Arcticibacter tournemirensis: one gene and its partner. The protein of the gene in region 1 interacts with the protein of each later gene in a pairwise test. Links are inferred from orthologs where the notes say so. Each region holds a gene or a part of one and is shown on either strand. Other genes may lie near its edges.

Evidence for each region.
Region 2: the proteins of uvrA (region 1) and uvrB interact in binary tests that used the Escherichia coli proteins (3 or more experiments, as listed by UniProt). The link is inferred for Arcticibacter tournemirensis from one-to-one orthologs.

Annotation. Positions count from the first base shown.
Region 1 is NZ_VFPL01000002.1:113,436-121,159, forward strand. What follows is about bases 2,351-5,736. They hold uvrA (excinuclease ABC subunit UvrA), read right to left. Parts: upstream 5,395-5,736; coding sequence 2,551-5,394; downstream 2,351-2,550. Other genes in these bases: BDE36_RS22080 (DUF1570 domain-containing protein), read right to left, coding at 2,351-2,516; BDE36_RS22090 (lytic transglycosylase domain-containing protein), read right to left, coding at 5,534-5,736. In the rest of the region: lipA (lipoyl synthase), read left to right, coding at 1-235; BDE36_RS22075 (NAD(P)H-hydrate dehydratase), read right to left, coding at 256-1,749; more of BDE36_RS22080, read right to left, coding at 1,761-2,350; more of BDE36_RS22090, read right to left, coding at 5,737-6,382; BDE36_RS22095 (pseudouridine synthase), read left to right, coding at 6,696-7,724. UniProt on the Escherichia coli protein: The UvrABC repair system catalyzes the recognition and processing of DNA lesions. UvrA is an ATPase and a DNA-binding protein. A damage recognition complex composed of 2 UvrA and 2 UvrB subunits scans DNA for abnormalities.
Region 2 is NZ_VFPL01000001.1:733,717-740,954, forward strand. The notes cover bases 1,679-4,578. They hold uvrB (excinuclease ABC subunit UvrB), read right to left. Parts: upstream 4,193-4,578; coding sequence 2,165-4,192; downstream 1,679-2,164. Other genes in these bases: BDE36_RS03180 (DUF4834 family protein), read right to left, coding at 1,679-1,718; BDE36_RS03185 (YwbE family protein), read right to left, coding at 1,805-2,005; upp (uracil phosphoribosyltransferase), read left to right, coding at 4,427-4,578. Outside these bases: BDE36_RS03175 (T9SS type B sorting domain-containing protein), read left to right, coding at 1-1,440; more of BDE36_RS03180, read right to left, coding at 1,449-1,678; more of upp, read left to right, coding at 4,579-5,068; BDE36_RS03200 (YjjG family noncanonical pyrimidine nucleotidase), read left to right, coding at 5,070-5,762; BDE36_RS03205 (DinB family protein), read left to right, coding at 5,759-6,277; BDE36_RS03210 (DUF6427 family protein), read left to right, coding at 6,341-7,238. UniProt on the Escherichia coli protein: The UvrABC repair system catalyzes the recognition and processing of DNA lesions. A damage recognition complex composed of 2 UvrA and 2 UvrB subunits scans DNA for abnormalities.

The DNA of each region.
Region 1 (7,724 bases):
CGACGTTATTGAAACCATGCAGGATGTTGCTGATGCTGGTGTGCATATACTTACGCTGGGGCAATATCTCCAGCCGACAAAAAACCATCACCCGGTGTTAGACTGGATCCACCCCGATCAGTTTGCAAAATATAAAGAGATAGGCCTGGATATGGGTTTCAGGTATGTAGAAAGCGGACCATTGGTACGTTCTTCCTACCATGCCGAAAAACATCTGTTTGATCAGATAAGGTAAGCGCAGTAATTCGCCGTTGACTATAAATACCTGAGAATTACTTCGGGAAGCGCTTCTATCAGGCGGGATGGAGGGACCACGTATCCTTGCACACTTTCTCCAGCGATACCGTGAAGATATACCCCCATGATTGCTGCGTCCTCGGGTGTGTACCCTTGCGCAACAAACGAAACGATCATTCCTGTCAACACATCTCCCATCCCTCCTGTTGCCATGGCAGGTGTACCGGTGGGGTTAAACAAACACCGTCCTTCAGGGGTGAAGATAATGGTATAGCGATTTTTCAGTACAATGGTACAGCCAAGGGTAACTGCCCGGTCTATTCCCGTTTCCAGTCGTTCCCACCAGCTTGTATGTTCACCAAAAAGCCTGTCGAACTCCTTGACATGAGGTGTCAGCACCGAGAACTCGGGTACGAGCTGCATTAATTCATAATTAGATGATATAAGGTTGAGCCCATCTGCATCAATCACAATCGGCTTGGCGAAGTTTTTTAAGGTATCTTTCAATACGTGCAGACTTTTGTCGCCAGTTCCCAGTCCGGGCCCTATACCTGCAGACTGATACTTACCCCACTGCAGGCTTGCCGGAAGCCGGTTTCCTTCTCTCACTACTGCCATTACTTCAGGCATAGCCGCATTTAAAGCATTAAGTCCTTCGGCCGGTATACAGGCAGAAGTTAAGCCGGCGCCGGTATACAAACAGGCTTTGGAGCACAGCAGGGCCGCTCCCATTGTTTCCGGAGCTCCGGCGACCAGCAAAGCGTGCCCATAGGAGCCTTTGTGACTAAAAGGCAACCGCGCTCTTAGCCGATCCCGGATATCATCTTCCGACAGGAGATAATATGGTCCCTCCCCGTCCTGCATAAAGGCCTCGTCAAGACCGATATCCGCAACTTCAAAATATTTAAGATATGGTGATGAATCGGGCAGAAGAAAGTTAAGCCTGGCCCGTTGAAAAGTTATGGCCAGGTCGGCCCGAAATACCGCGTCAGTCCTTCCCACAGCTCCTTCCGCTTTAAATCCGCTTGGGATGTCCACAGCTACCTTAGCTCCATCTAATGTATTCAGCCACAGTACCAAATCTTTCCATTCCCCATCAAGCGGCTTATTAAGTCCCGAACCTAACAAAGCATCAATGATAATATCCGCATTCTCCGGACCGGCATCCGCAGCCCTGTAAATCTCTTTAACTTCCAGGTCAAGAGATTTAAGTCGATCGAGATTAATATTAAAATCAAGGCTGCTCTTTTCCGAAAAACGGGCTATGATTACTTTAATTCGTTCGTATCCTTCCTTATGGAGTATCCGCGCGATCGCCAGACCGTCGCCTCCGTTGTTGCCGGTGCCACAATAGACCGAAATGGACAGCGTCCGGTCTGAGAAATCTTCCATAAACAATTCAACGAACGCACGGGAAGCATTTTCCATCAAGTCCAAAGACTGAATTGGTTTGTTAGCAATGGTGTAAGCATCTGCCTCCCTTATTTGCGATGATGTCAATAGCTTTAACATAGGCCTTTCTATTATCTGTAGAAATGCTGGTATCTCCTCTCAAATAAATCAAATCCCCCGTCGGAAAGGGATTCGATCGCATCAATGGAACTCTTGCCCTCCTTTAATTTCAGAAGCAATTTCTTAGTGAACGCAGGAGTAGACTTAGCCATAAAATAAACAATACTATATGATACATTATACATATAATCCAGCTTTGATTTACTATTCATCCAGGCCTCGTCGTCAAGTTGAAGGAATTCAGTTAGGTTCACATCTCCGCCCTGGATCTCGCGTTTAACAGCTGAAATCCTCGCTGTCTGAACAGCCACAGACACCTGTCCGTATGCCACGGCCATCGACTCAAAAAATACCGCCAGCCCTTCGTTAAACCAACGGGGTATGCCTCCTATATTATGATGCATAAAACTATGGCTCATCTCGTGGACGAGAGTTCTTATAAAGTCGTTAGTACGGTAGACAAAAATCTGTTTTAAACGTGGAGAATAAAAGCCGGTTTTGGAGACCACGTCTGATGCGGCTGCAAGACTGGCTTTTTTGTAATCCCCAAAGTTCTTATACAGGTTAATGGTGATCAGCAGACTGTCGTTTCTCCGGGTATCAAACAGGCCGTTGTAGATCTGCGACTCGTATTCTGACAGAAGCTGAATATTCTCTCTCTCCTGTTCTGTCAGTTTAAAGCCGATTTCGTTAATAAGGAGCTTCTGCGGTAGAGCTTTTTGAGCCAACAGCAGAAATAACACCGACAACAGGAGTTTAGATTTCATTATATATAAAAGGCTGAAACGACAGCCAACATCTTTAACGTTCCATTTCAAGTTTCAAAAACCTGGCAGTATGGCTCTTTTCCTCTTTGAGTAAATTCTCAGGAGTACCCGAGAAAAGTATCTGGCCACCACCGGCACCACCCTCGGGCCCCAGGTCTATTACCCAGTCGGCTACTTTTACCACATCAATATTGTGTTCTATCACCAGCACGGTGTTACCGTGGTCAACGAGACGATTGAGCACTCCAAGCAATACGTTGATATCTTCAAAATGAAGTCCTGTCGTAGGCTCATCGAGGATATAAAATGTTTTTCCTGTATCCTTCTTGGATAACTCAGTAGCAAGTTTTACACGTTGTGCCTCTCCTCCTGATAGAGTGGTTGACGACTGACCGAGCTTGATGTAGCCCAGGCCTACCTCATACAAGGTATTAATTTTCCGGTAAATAGATGGAATCGGTTCGAAGAAACTAACAGCCTCCTCTATGCTCATGTCTAAAACGTCGCTGATCGATTTTCCACGATATCTCACTTCGAGTGTTTCCCGGTTATAACGCCTTCCCTGACATTCTTCACAAGGCACTTGTACGTCGGGCAGAAAGTTCATTTCAATTACTTTCATTCCCGCGCCCTGGCATGTTTCGCACCTTCCTCCTTTTACATTAAATGAAAAACGGCCTGGTTTATAGCCCCTGATCTTAGCCTCCGGCAGCTGCACAAAAAGATTTCTTATATCAGAAAACACTCCTGTGTAAGTGGAAGGATTCGATCTGGGAGTACGGCCTATAGGGGCCTGATCTATCTCAATTACCTTATCTATATGCTCGAGGCCTTCGATCTTCTTATAAGGCAGTGGATGTTTCTTTGCCCTGAAGAAATGGTGATTAAGAATAGGATACAGTGTTTCGGCAATCAGGCTTGACTTACCACTGCCCGAGACACCGGTGATGCAAATAAATCTGCCCAGCGGAAATTCCGCGGTCACATTTCTCAGATTATTTCCGGTGGCATGCTTCAGTATCAAAGAATGCCCGTTGCCCTTCCTTCGTTCAGCAGGAACAGCAATCTCCTTTTTACCATTGAGATAGGCCGTTGTAAGAGTGCTGGCCTTTTTGATTTCCTCAGGCTTTCCCTCTGCTACCACCTCCCCTCCATGAACACCTGCTGCGGGGCCCATGTCGATCACGTGATCGGCTTCAAGGATCATATCCTTATCATGCTCCACTACAAGCACAGAGTTGCCAATATCCCGAAGGTTTTTTAAGGCAGATATAAGTCGTGCATTGTCGCGCTGATGTAAACCAATGCTCGGCTCATCCAGGATGTAAAGTACGTTAACCAGTTGCGACCCAATCTGAGTTGCAAGACGGATTCGCTGCGCTTCACCGCCCGACAAGGTCTTTGCCGTCCGGTCAAGCGTTAAATAATTCAGGCCAACATCCAACAGGAAGCCAATACGTGCCCTGATCTCTTTTAAGATCTCTTTAGCTATTATATTTTGCCTTTCATCAAGGCGACTTTCAACGTTTTCGAACCAGTCAGAGAGACTATTTATATCCATGGAGGCAAGCTCGAAAATATTCTTATCCCCCAATTTAAAGTGAAGCGACTCCTTTTTTAGCCGGGCACCATGGCAAACAGGACAAGTTTTGAGTACCCTGAAGCTCTCAAGATCCTCCATGCCGCTATCTCCACGCCGCTCTGTCTGCTCCTCCAGCATTTTAATAATGCCGTCGAAAGTGATCTGATAATTCTGAACGTTCCATTTATTATACTCCACCGGAACCGTAATAATATCATCAGATCCGTTAAGAATGATATCCAGTATTTCCCTCGGAATCTTCTCAATAGGAGCAGACAAGGAAAAATTAAATTTCTTTGCAAGGGCTTTCAGCACCTGAAACATCCAGGTTTCTCTGTATTCTCCCAGTGGCGCCAGGCCGCCCTGTATAATGCTTAGTTTAGGATTTGGGATGACAGATGCTTCCTCTATCTCAAAAATATATCCCAAACCATCACAACGTTCACAAGCACCATATGGCGAGTTGAACGAAAATGTATTGGGCTGAGGTTCGTCATACGATATCCCAGAAACAGGATCCATTAAATACCTGCTGAAGAAGAACTCATTATTCTCCTGGTCCGAAATTTTAATGATTCCTTTGGAGGTTTTTAATGCGGTTTGTATAGAGTTATATAGTCTTTTGGTATCCTTATCCGTTACCACAATACGGTCTATCACCATTTCGATGTCATGGATCTTGTACCTGTCAAGCTGCATCTTCGCCACAAGATCAACAATCTCGCCATCTACGCGTACTTTAAGATAGCCCTGTTTTCGTATCTGCTCGAAAAGCTCCCGGTAATGCCCCTTCCTTCCCTTGACTACAGGCGCCAGAACATTAATGGGCTTTCCATCAAACTGTTGAAGGATATTACGCAACATCTGATCTTCAGACATGCGCTCCATCTTCTGGCCCGTCACGTAAGAGTAGGCTTCTCCGGCACGTGCGTATAGCAGACGCATAAAGTCGTATATCTCAGTAATGGTACCTACCGTAGATCTGGGATTTTTTGATGTCGTTTTCTGTTCAATAGCGATTACCGGGCTTAACCCGGAGATCTTGTCCACATCCGGACGTTCCATGCCACCCAGGAACTGTCTTGAATAGGCGCTAAAAGTCTCCATGTAACGACGCTGGCCTTCTGCATATATAGTATCAAATGCAAGCGACGATTTACCGCTTCCGCTAAGTCCCGTAATTACAACCAGCTTATTACGAGGAAAAGAAACATCAATATTTTTTAAATTATGGACCCTGGCTCCAAAAACTTCCACTTCACTCTGTTCTCCAAGGTCGGGCGTACTTTTATCCATTAATTTACCTGTCAAAAATATCTTGTAAAGATCGGGTAATAGTAGCAAGAATCAAGCACATGAAATCAAGAATTCTAAATTATGACGTAAAGACCGGAACCGGCATAGCTGCCGGTTCCGGTAAGGTCATTCGTTCTTGTTACATAACTTCCGGCTGCTCCAGCGACATCGCTTTTAAAGCGTCGCGCTCAACACCCCGACTAAGAAAATGCTTCAGAGGTTCAGGCTTATCCTGCACCTTTTGAGCCAGAAGGTTCTTATTCCTGGCTGCGTAACCGTATTTCAACGGATTTTCGATGATCTCTTTCATTGAAACAAGCTTGTAAACGTAGGAAGCTGTTTCCCTGTTGAGCCTCATTTTAAAATAATTACGGTGTCCCTGGGCCGTCATTTGCTGTCTTAAACTATTCTCCCCAATGTTATAGGCAGCAGCGACTAATGTCCAATTGTTAAATTCTTTATACAAAGACCGTAAATACCGGCAAGCAGCGACGGTAGATTTTTTTAAATCCTGCCGCTCGTCGATAGATTTATTCACCCTGAGGCCATAGGTCCTCGCTGTTTGTGGCATGAATTGCCAGTACCCCGAAGCCCCCTTGGGTGATGTACCTCCCAGTAGTCCGCTTTCTACCAAGGGAACGTACTTAAAATCTTCAGGAATGCCATGCCTTTTCAGGATGGGTTCAATAACAGGAAACCAGCGTGCAGCAGTATGATGTAACCTGTCTGTCTGAATATGTTTAAAGCTATTAGCCTTTAAATACCTGCTCATCTTCAGAGACACCTTCTTATTGTGAAGAGGCACCTTTTCGTCGGCAAACCTGAATTCAGGTTTTGAAGATGAGACTTTCTTTTCCTGGGGAGAAGGGAAATCCACTGTTTGTGGAAACGAATTGTTGTGTGTCGCTGCGTTCCTGCTAATAAAAATCTTCGACGATATTATTAGTGCAAGGATCACAGAACACGCGATCAAATGTTTCTTAATCATGCGTTCCGTTCTTAAGTTAAACAAAAAAAGATTTCAAAGATAAACAATATATTCTTAATTTACAAGCACTTACATTTTAACCACTCATCTCCAAGGTTTTAGCTCCCTCTAAAACCAGCAATATCAGCAGCTTATTTCTCCCGTTTCCCGGGGTACTTCAGGACTTAATATTTACCTGTCTTTATCATAATTTCAGGTCTGTAGTCCTACGGCATTTTCCCATTACCTTTGAAAATAAAATAAACAGATTCAGCGTTTTAATGTTAAAATCACTATCTTTGCACCCCATTTCAAAAAGGTTATTAGCATTATCATGCCAGATAAAAACAACAGGAACAGTCGCGAGGACAAGTCCTTAAAGAACAATCGCTTCGAAGGCAATTCAAAAAATGAACGGCCGAAGAGAAGTAACAGCGGATCAAAGAAAATGTTTGACGGTGACAGAAAGCCTTACAGCGGAGATTCATCCCGAGACACAAAACCGGCATTCAGAGATAAAGACAAAGACTCAAGGCCTTTCAGAGAGCGGAGTTCAGGAACACGTCCCTTTTCCGAAGGTCGAAGGGAAAAACCTGAAGGCGGACGAAGCTTTGAAAGAGGGGCTTCAAAAGAGCGTTCTTTTGATAAACGTCCTTACAATAGCGACAAAAGTGAGGGGGGCCGTTCAAACGGAGATCGCACTTTTGATAAACGCCCATATAACAGCGACAGGAAAGAAGGTGGAAGACCGACAGGAGACCGTTCGTTTGAAAAGCGCCCATATAATAGCGACAGGAGAGAAGGTGGAAGACCTACCGGTGACCGCCCATTCGAAAAGCGCCCATATAACAGCGACAGAAAAGAAGGTGGAAGGCCTACCGGTGATCGCCCATTCGAAAAACGCCCGTATAGAGGCGACAGAAAAGAAGGAGACCGGCCATCAGGCAATCGTTCTTTTGAAAAACGACCATATGGCAACGACAAACGTGGCGAACGTGGTACATCAGGAGAACGTCCTTTTGAGAGGAAACCATTCAAACCTGAACGCAGAAGATATGAAGACGGTGTGAGCCGCAATTGGACGTCGGAAGAACACCTGGAGCAAGCTCCGGTATTGCGGTCAAGAAAGAACAGCGCACCAAAGGGCGATGAGCTTATCCGCCTGAACCGCTATATTGCGAACGCGGGTATCTGCTCCAGAAGGAAAGCCGACGAACTTATAGAAGCAGGTGTTATTTCAGTCAATGGCGAAGTAGTATCAGAGCTCGGGTATAAGATTAATCCGATGAAGGATCTGATTCGCTATAACGGAGAAACGCTGAAAAGGGAAAAGATGGTTTACGTTCTGTTAAACAAACCCAAG
Region 2 (7,238 bases), on another replicon or contig:
GGGGAGATTCCTCAAAGCAGTACTCCGCAATGGCTTCAGTACGGATTTTTTTTTACTACTCCTGCTAATACTTCTGAAGTTGTATTGAATATACGGAATAACGGGCCGGGAGGATTGGGGAATGATCTTGTTCTGGACGACATTACATTCAGGCCGTGTGGGCCTAATGTAGTAGTAGCAACTTCATCAGGTAACACATTGACAAACTTTTGCGAAGGAGATGACGTCAATGTGGATTTAGTTGCATCGGTATCCGGCGAATTTTTGAATCCGCTTACACAGTGGCAGCGTTATGATGGTACTGCATGGAGGGATGTAACAGGCGAAGTAACGGATCGACTTCAGGTTTCATTTGCTGATGCACCGCCAGGTAACTATTTGTACCGTCTTACAGTAGGTGAGCCGGCTATGTTCGGCTCCGAGCGATGCCGGATTAATTCAAATGTTTTTACTATTGCTGTAAACCCTAAGCCAGTTCCTGCTGCACGGAATGATGGCCCCGTGTGCTATGGTGACAACCTGGCTTTAGCAGCACAGGGTGGAACGTTATATAGGTGGACCGGCCCCAATGGGTTTGTATCGTCCGAACAATCGCCTGTCATCAGAAATATTACAGCTGCCGCAGCCGGAGTATATCAAGTTACTGTTACTTCTGCTGCCGGATGTATCCAAACGGATCAAACAAGGGTGGAAGTCGTTCCACCGCCAGTAGCTAATGCAGGAGATGATGTCACAATTTGTATAGGTGGTAGTACTGCTTTGCACGCTAAAGGAGGAACATCGTATAAATGGGTACCATCTGTAGGATTGTCTGATGCCAACAGTTCGGATCCTATTGCTACACCCCTGCAAACTACTGCTTATACAGTTTCTGTGTCTAATGGGGCCTGCAGTGTTTCGGATGAAGTACTCGTTACCGTTTTGCAACCAGCGATAGCTAACGCAGGTTCTGATAAAGTAATAATCGAAGGCGATTCTGTGATGTTAGAAGGAGAGGTGACAGGTCCTGCCGGGCTCAGATACTATTGGACGCCATCAGACTATCTCGACGATCCTGCCTCTTTGCGTCCAAAAGCCAGTCCGCCATCTGACATGGTCTACACCCTTCATGCCGAATCAAATAATCAATGCACCAGCACCTCAGAGGAAGTTTTTGTAAAAGTGTTTAAGAAGCTTATTATTCCAAATACTTTTTCCCCCAATGGAGATGGGGTCAACGACGTCTGGAATATTGAAGCTCTTGCCTTTTATCCCCAATCTGATATAAAAGTGTATAACAGATACGGATCATTAGTTTTTTCGGAGACCGGTTATTTAAAACCATGGGATGGAAAACTAAACGGGCAGGATCTTCCGCCAGGAGTATATTATTATGTTATTTCACCGAAGCCTCGTCTTAAGCCTGAAGTTTACCGGGGTTGGGTAATCATTGCAAAATAATACCGCTGTTACTTTATCTCTTCAAAGTCGATAAAGTCACCCGCCTTATCTGCAGCCCTTGCTTCTTTATCTTTAGGGGGGATATAGTCGATGCTGATCTTTTCAGAAGCTCGGTTTGAGCTTCTGCTACTTTGGCGTTGCTGCCGGTATTGATTGTTAACCTGCTGTTGCGCTTTGTTAACCATCTTCTGAAACAGAAGAGGTAACAGTAGCCTGACAATCATTTTGATTAGCCACAGTATGCAGATCGTTATAAATAAAAATTTAAGTAATGCCATTCTTTATAAATACAAATATGACGATTAAACCTCTAAAATATTACATCTGTAAAGCAACATTTACATTTGTATGAAATAAAATACAGCTAACCTTCTTCAATTATTTCCGCTACACGTCCTATTTGACCATCCTCCAAACGTACTTTAATGCCCCTCGAATGAAAGGATGAACTAGTAAGCAAATCTTTAACGAAGCCCCTTGTTCGTTTCCCTGTCCGCTGGTCTTTTTTTAGAATGATCTCTACCTCAAGACCCGGATAAATATCTTTTCTGTTTTGTCCGTTCATTGTTTTAGCTTTAAGCAAAGATAGCAATCAGTAATTAGCAATCAGCCGTCAGCATTCAGCTGCTAAAGTTGATTTATTTTAAAAGTAAGCCACACTCTTGATACCTGATACTAATATCTTGATACTCTATACAACATGCAACCCACATCTCACAACTTCCTACCCCCGTCCTTCCATTTCCTTTTCCAGTGCAAACATCTCATCTCGAAGTTTCGCGGCTAAAAGAAAATCCAGATCTTTCGCCGCAGCAAGCATATCTTTTTTCGTTTTATCAATAGCCTTTTTCAGTTCCGGCTTACTCATATATTGAACGATCGGATCGGCAGCTACAGAATTCACTTCATCCGCACCCACATATACCTTCTGCACACCACCCTTAAAATCAACTACCGAGGTTTGTTCTATAATTGCTTCTTTTGATTTACCAACCGTGCGTGGAGTAATACCATGCTCTTCATTGTATTTTATCTGCTTTTCGCGTCTCCTGTTCGTTTCGTCAATGGTAATACGCATGCTATCAGTAATCTTGTCGGCATACATAATTACCTTTCCCCGGTCATTTCTTGCAGCACGTCCGATAGTCTGGATCAATGAGCGTTCCGAGCGCAGGAATCCCTCCTTATCCGCATCCAGGATTGCTACCAGAGACACTTCAGGAAGATCAAGTCCCTCTCTGAGAAGGTTGATCCCCACCAGAACGTCAAATTCACCTAGCCGTAAGCCCCTGAGAATTTCCACCCTTTCTAAAGTCTTAACTTCTGAGTGAATATATCGCACCCTGATGCCAAGCCGGTCCATATATTTAGTGAGCTCTTCAGCCATCCTTTTGGTAAGGGTAGTAACGAGTATACGGTCACCCAGCTTAACCGTCTGATCTACTTCCTCCAGAAGATCATCCACCTGGTTGATTACAGGCCTGATTTCTATAGTTGGATCAAGAAGCCCGGTAGGTCGGATCACCTGCTCCACGACTACACCTCCCGACTTTTCAAGCTCGAAATCGCCCGGAGTAGCACTCACATATATGGTTTGGGGGGCAAGTCTTTCAAACTCTTCAAAGTTAAGAGGACGGTTATCAAGCGCTGCCGGAAGCCTGAACCCGTAGTCCACCAGTGCCATTTTTCTCGAACGGTCACCGCCATACATCGCTCTGATCTGCGGAACCGTGGCGTGACTTTCATCAATTACCATGAGATAGTCATCAGGAAAGTAATCGAGCAGGCAAAAGGGACGCATCCCTGGTGTACGTCCGTCGAAGAAACGCGAGTAGTTTTCTATTCCGCTGCAGTAACCTAGTTCACGCATCATTTCCAGGTCGTAATTCACCCTTTCTTCAAGCCGTTTTGCTTCAAGAAATCGTTGTTCTCCGATCAATTGCTGCTTACGCGTTTCGAGCTCTTCCTGGATTGCCCATACCGATTTATTAAACCGGTCACGCGGAGTAACAAACAGATTTGCCGGATATACAACCATATGCGTCATTTTCTCGATCGTTTTGGCAGTTGACGGATCTATGATGCTTAGCTCTTCAATATCATCACCGAAAAAGCTTACCCTGTAAGCATAATCGAGGTAGGCCGGATAGATGTCTACTGTATCACCCTTAACCCTGAATGTCCCTCTTCTGAAATCGGCGGTCGTTCTCGAATAAAGAATTTCAACCAGGCGGTGAAGAAACGCATTCCTGCTAATTCGTGTTCCTACGGCAAAACGGAAAACCGAATTGTAAAAATCCTCCGGATTGCCCATGCCATAAATGCAGGAGATTGAAGAAACAACGATGACGTCTCTCCTTCCCGACATAAGCGACGATGTTGTCCGAAGTCGTAGTTTTTCTATCTCATCATTTATTTGAAGGTCCTTTTCAATATATGTATTCGTGGTAGCAATGTAAGCTTCCGGTTGGTAGTAATCGTAATAGGATACAAAGTAATTAACGGAATTTTCGGGAAAGAACTGCTTAAATTCGCCATAAAGCTGGGCCGCCAGGGTCTTATTATGACTTAAGATGAGCGTTGGCTTCTGGGTTTGTTGTATCACGTTGGCAATAGAAAATGTCTTCCCTGATCCCGTAACCCCCAGAAGTGTCTGATAATGATCCCCGTTCTGTACCCCTTCAACCAGCTGTCTGATTGCCTCAGGCTGATCACCCGTGGGTTGATAGTCAGATATTAATTTAAAATCCATGCAAGATCAAAGATAATGAAATATGCCGAACCCCCCGGTGTTCGGGTTGAACAGACTGGCGAATTACAGTGCAATTTCTGCAATCCCCTTTAGCTTAACAAAGCATTCACTAGCGCCATTAAAGCAAAACGCTGTTCTGGTATTTTAGTTTAGTTGAATATTCATTTAATGCCAGCGCAACATTTGCCGATTATATTACTTCTATAAGATAGAAATGCTTATTTTTATCATTATATGTTTGTTTTAAATAATACGCCCTCGATTGGAAATAATTTCCTGGCAGAATTACGGGATGCTCAGATACAGCAGGATAGTATGCGTTTTCGTAAAAATCTCGAACGCCTGGGGGAGATCTTTGCTTACGAAATCAGTAAAACTTTAGCGTATATAGATACAGAGTTTGAGACCCCTCTCGGTACGGCTCTCGTTTCAGTAGTGGAAGAACACCCGGTTCTTGCAACTATTCTTCGCGCCGGGCTGCCGCTTCATCAGGGTCTGCTTAATTACTTTGATAAAGCTGATTCTGCCTTTATTGCAGCGTACAGGCAGACAACTAAAGACGACGGCTTTGTTATTCAAAAGGAATATGTAACCAGCCCAGACTTAAACGGCAAGATTGTTATAGTGGCCGATACAATGCTCGCAACCGGAAGAAGCATAGTCTTAAGCTGTAAAGAGTTGCTCGATCAGTATAAGATCAAGCAGTTGCATATCGTATCTGTAATAGCCAGTACCGAAGGGGTGGCTTATGTAAAGGCAAACCTGCCAAAAGCTAGATTATGGCTGGGAGCCGTCGACGAGGAAATGACCACCAAGGCATATATTGTTCCAGGATTAGGCGACGCGGGCGATCTCGCTTTTGGAATAAAAGAGTGACATGAGGTATAAGCACATTTTTTTCGATTTAGACCATACGCTATGGGATTTTGATAAAAATGCGGAGGAAACACTGCAGGAGTTATATAAAACCTATGAGCTCGACGAATTAGGTGTTTCCTGTGCAGATACCTTCATTGACACCTATACAAAAAACAATCATGAACTATGGACTTCATATCATGAGGGAAAGATTTCGAAAGACCAGCTGAGGCAGACCCGTTTTAAAAAGACTTTCCTCGATCTTGGTGTGCCGCCTGAGATAATACCTACTCTTTTTGAAGATGACTATGTCCGTATCTGTCCGACGAAGACAAATCTTTTTCCCCACGTTCATGAGACCTTAAGCTATTTGGAAGAAAGGTACAGTCTGCATCTCATTTCAAATGGGTTTTTAGAATCTACCCAAATGAAGGTAGATCTCTGCGGATTGGAGAGATATTTTAAAACTGTAGTAATATCTGAGAATGTAGGCTTTAACAAGCCTGACAGGGCCATTTTTGATTTCGCATTGAAGGGTGCAGGAGCGCAAAAGGAGGAGAGCCTGATGGTTGGAGACAGCTTGGAAGCAGACATAAGGGGTGCGTTGAGCTATGGAATGAGTGCTATTTATTTTAACCCCGGCGGTAAACCAAAACCCGAAGATGTAGAAGTACAAGTAACACAGTTATACGAATTAATGAACTTGTTATGAATACCAGGTTGTGTGCCGAATCTATTCTAAGGGTTATTAATGATTACCAGGAGGCCCTTAAGGATTTTTCTGAAGAGGAATTTTGCAGAAAACCCGAAAACGGCAGATGGTCCTATGCTGAAATCTATTGCCATATTATTCAGGTCAACATGCGTTCACTTCTGGCTGTTGAGAGGTGTATTTACGGTAAGCAGCAACAGAAAAGAGATGTTGCACCCTTGATAAGCCGCCTTATCTTATATTTTGGCCAGCTTCCACCTGGTCGGATACGAATTCCAGCTAATATCAGTGCTATCGTGAAAGTTATAACTAAGGAAGAAGCAAAGAACGACCTTATTAAGTTTACAGGCAAGCTTAATGAGCTGATGCCTAAAATCTTAAAATGCTCACCCTACCAGCGAATACGACATCAGAGGCTGGGCATGCTGAACTGCAACGAGTGGATCCGCTTCATCGAAATATACAGCATCTATCACTTTAAGAGTCTGCAAAAAATGAAGGATTCAAAACGATGACATATAATTTTCAGCATTCGCTGCTTTTATCCTAATATTGCCGTTTAAAATCCCAGTTGAGGTATGATCAATCAGTTCCGCAGTTTAAATCCCGTTAACCTGATATTTCTGGTTGTAATAGCCATAATATTACGAACGGGCGTTTTACTAAGATTACCTGACTCATCCAGCTTTTCTCTTCTGGAATCCTATACTGGCTTACTCATAAATATCCCTGAAGATCTTTTTACGCCATTCAGCAGTGTTTTTTATGCAACTGTTGTTGTCCTGATACAGGCAATACTGCTTAACAGGATCGTTAATAACTATAATCTTTTAGGAAAACCTTCTTTTATGCCAGCGTTGCTGTATGTTACAGCCACCGCTCTTCTGGAGCCTTTCATCGTCCTTAATCCCGTTCTAATCGCCAATTTTCTGGTTCTGTGGATGATAGAAAAATTCATGAGCATTTACCGGCGGGAAAAAGTGCTTTCGGTATTATTTGATCTGGGAATGATAGTAGCTGCAGGGACGTTAATTTACTTTCCTTTTATCGCAATGCTTCCCTTGTTGTGGATATCCCTTATAATTTTCAGGCCGTTTAACTGGAGAGAGTGGGTCGCCGGACTTACGGGCTTCATCACGATCTGCTTTTTTGTTATGACGGTTTATTATCTAAACGGCTCCCTTAACGATTTTTTTAAAACAGTTCCACTGGTAAAAGCTTTTCATCCCGGTTTCCATGTAAACCCGTATGATTATATTGTGCTTATTCCTGTTCTGCTGATACTGGTATCATCTGCGTTTACAATATGGCATAAGTTTTACCGCAGCAATGTCCATGTACGTAAAGCTTATTTTATTCTTTTGTTCCTGTTGCTCTTTTCTATATTATCGTTCTCACTAAGCATCGAGTATGAAATTTACCACTTTCTTTTGGCAATACCGGCCCTCGCCATCTTTATGTCTCACTTCTTTTTAA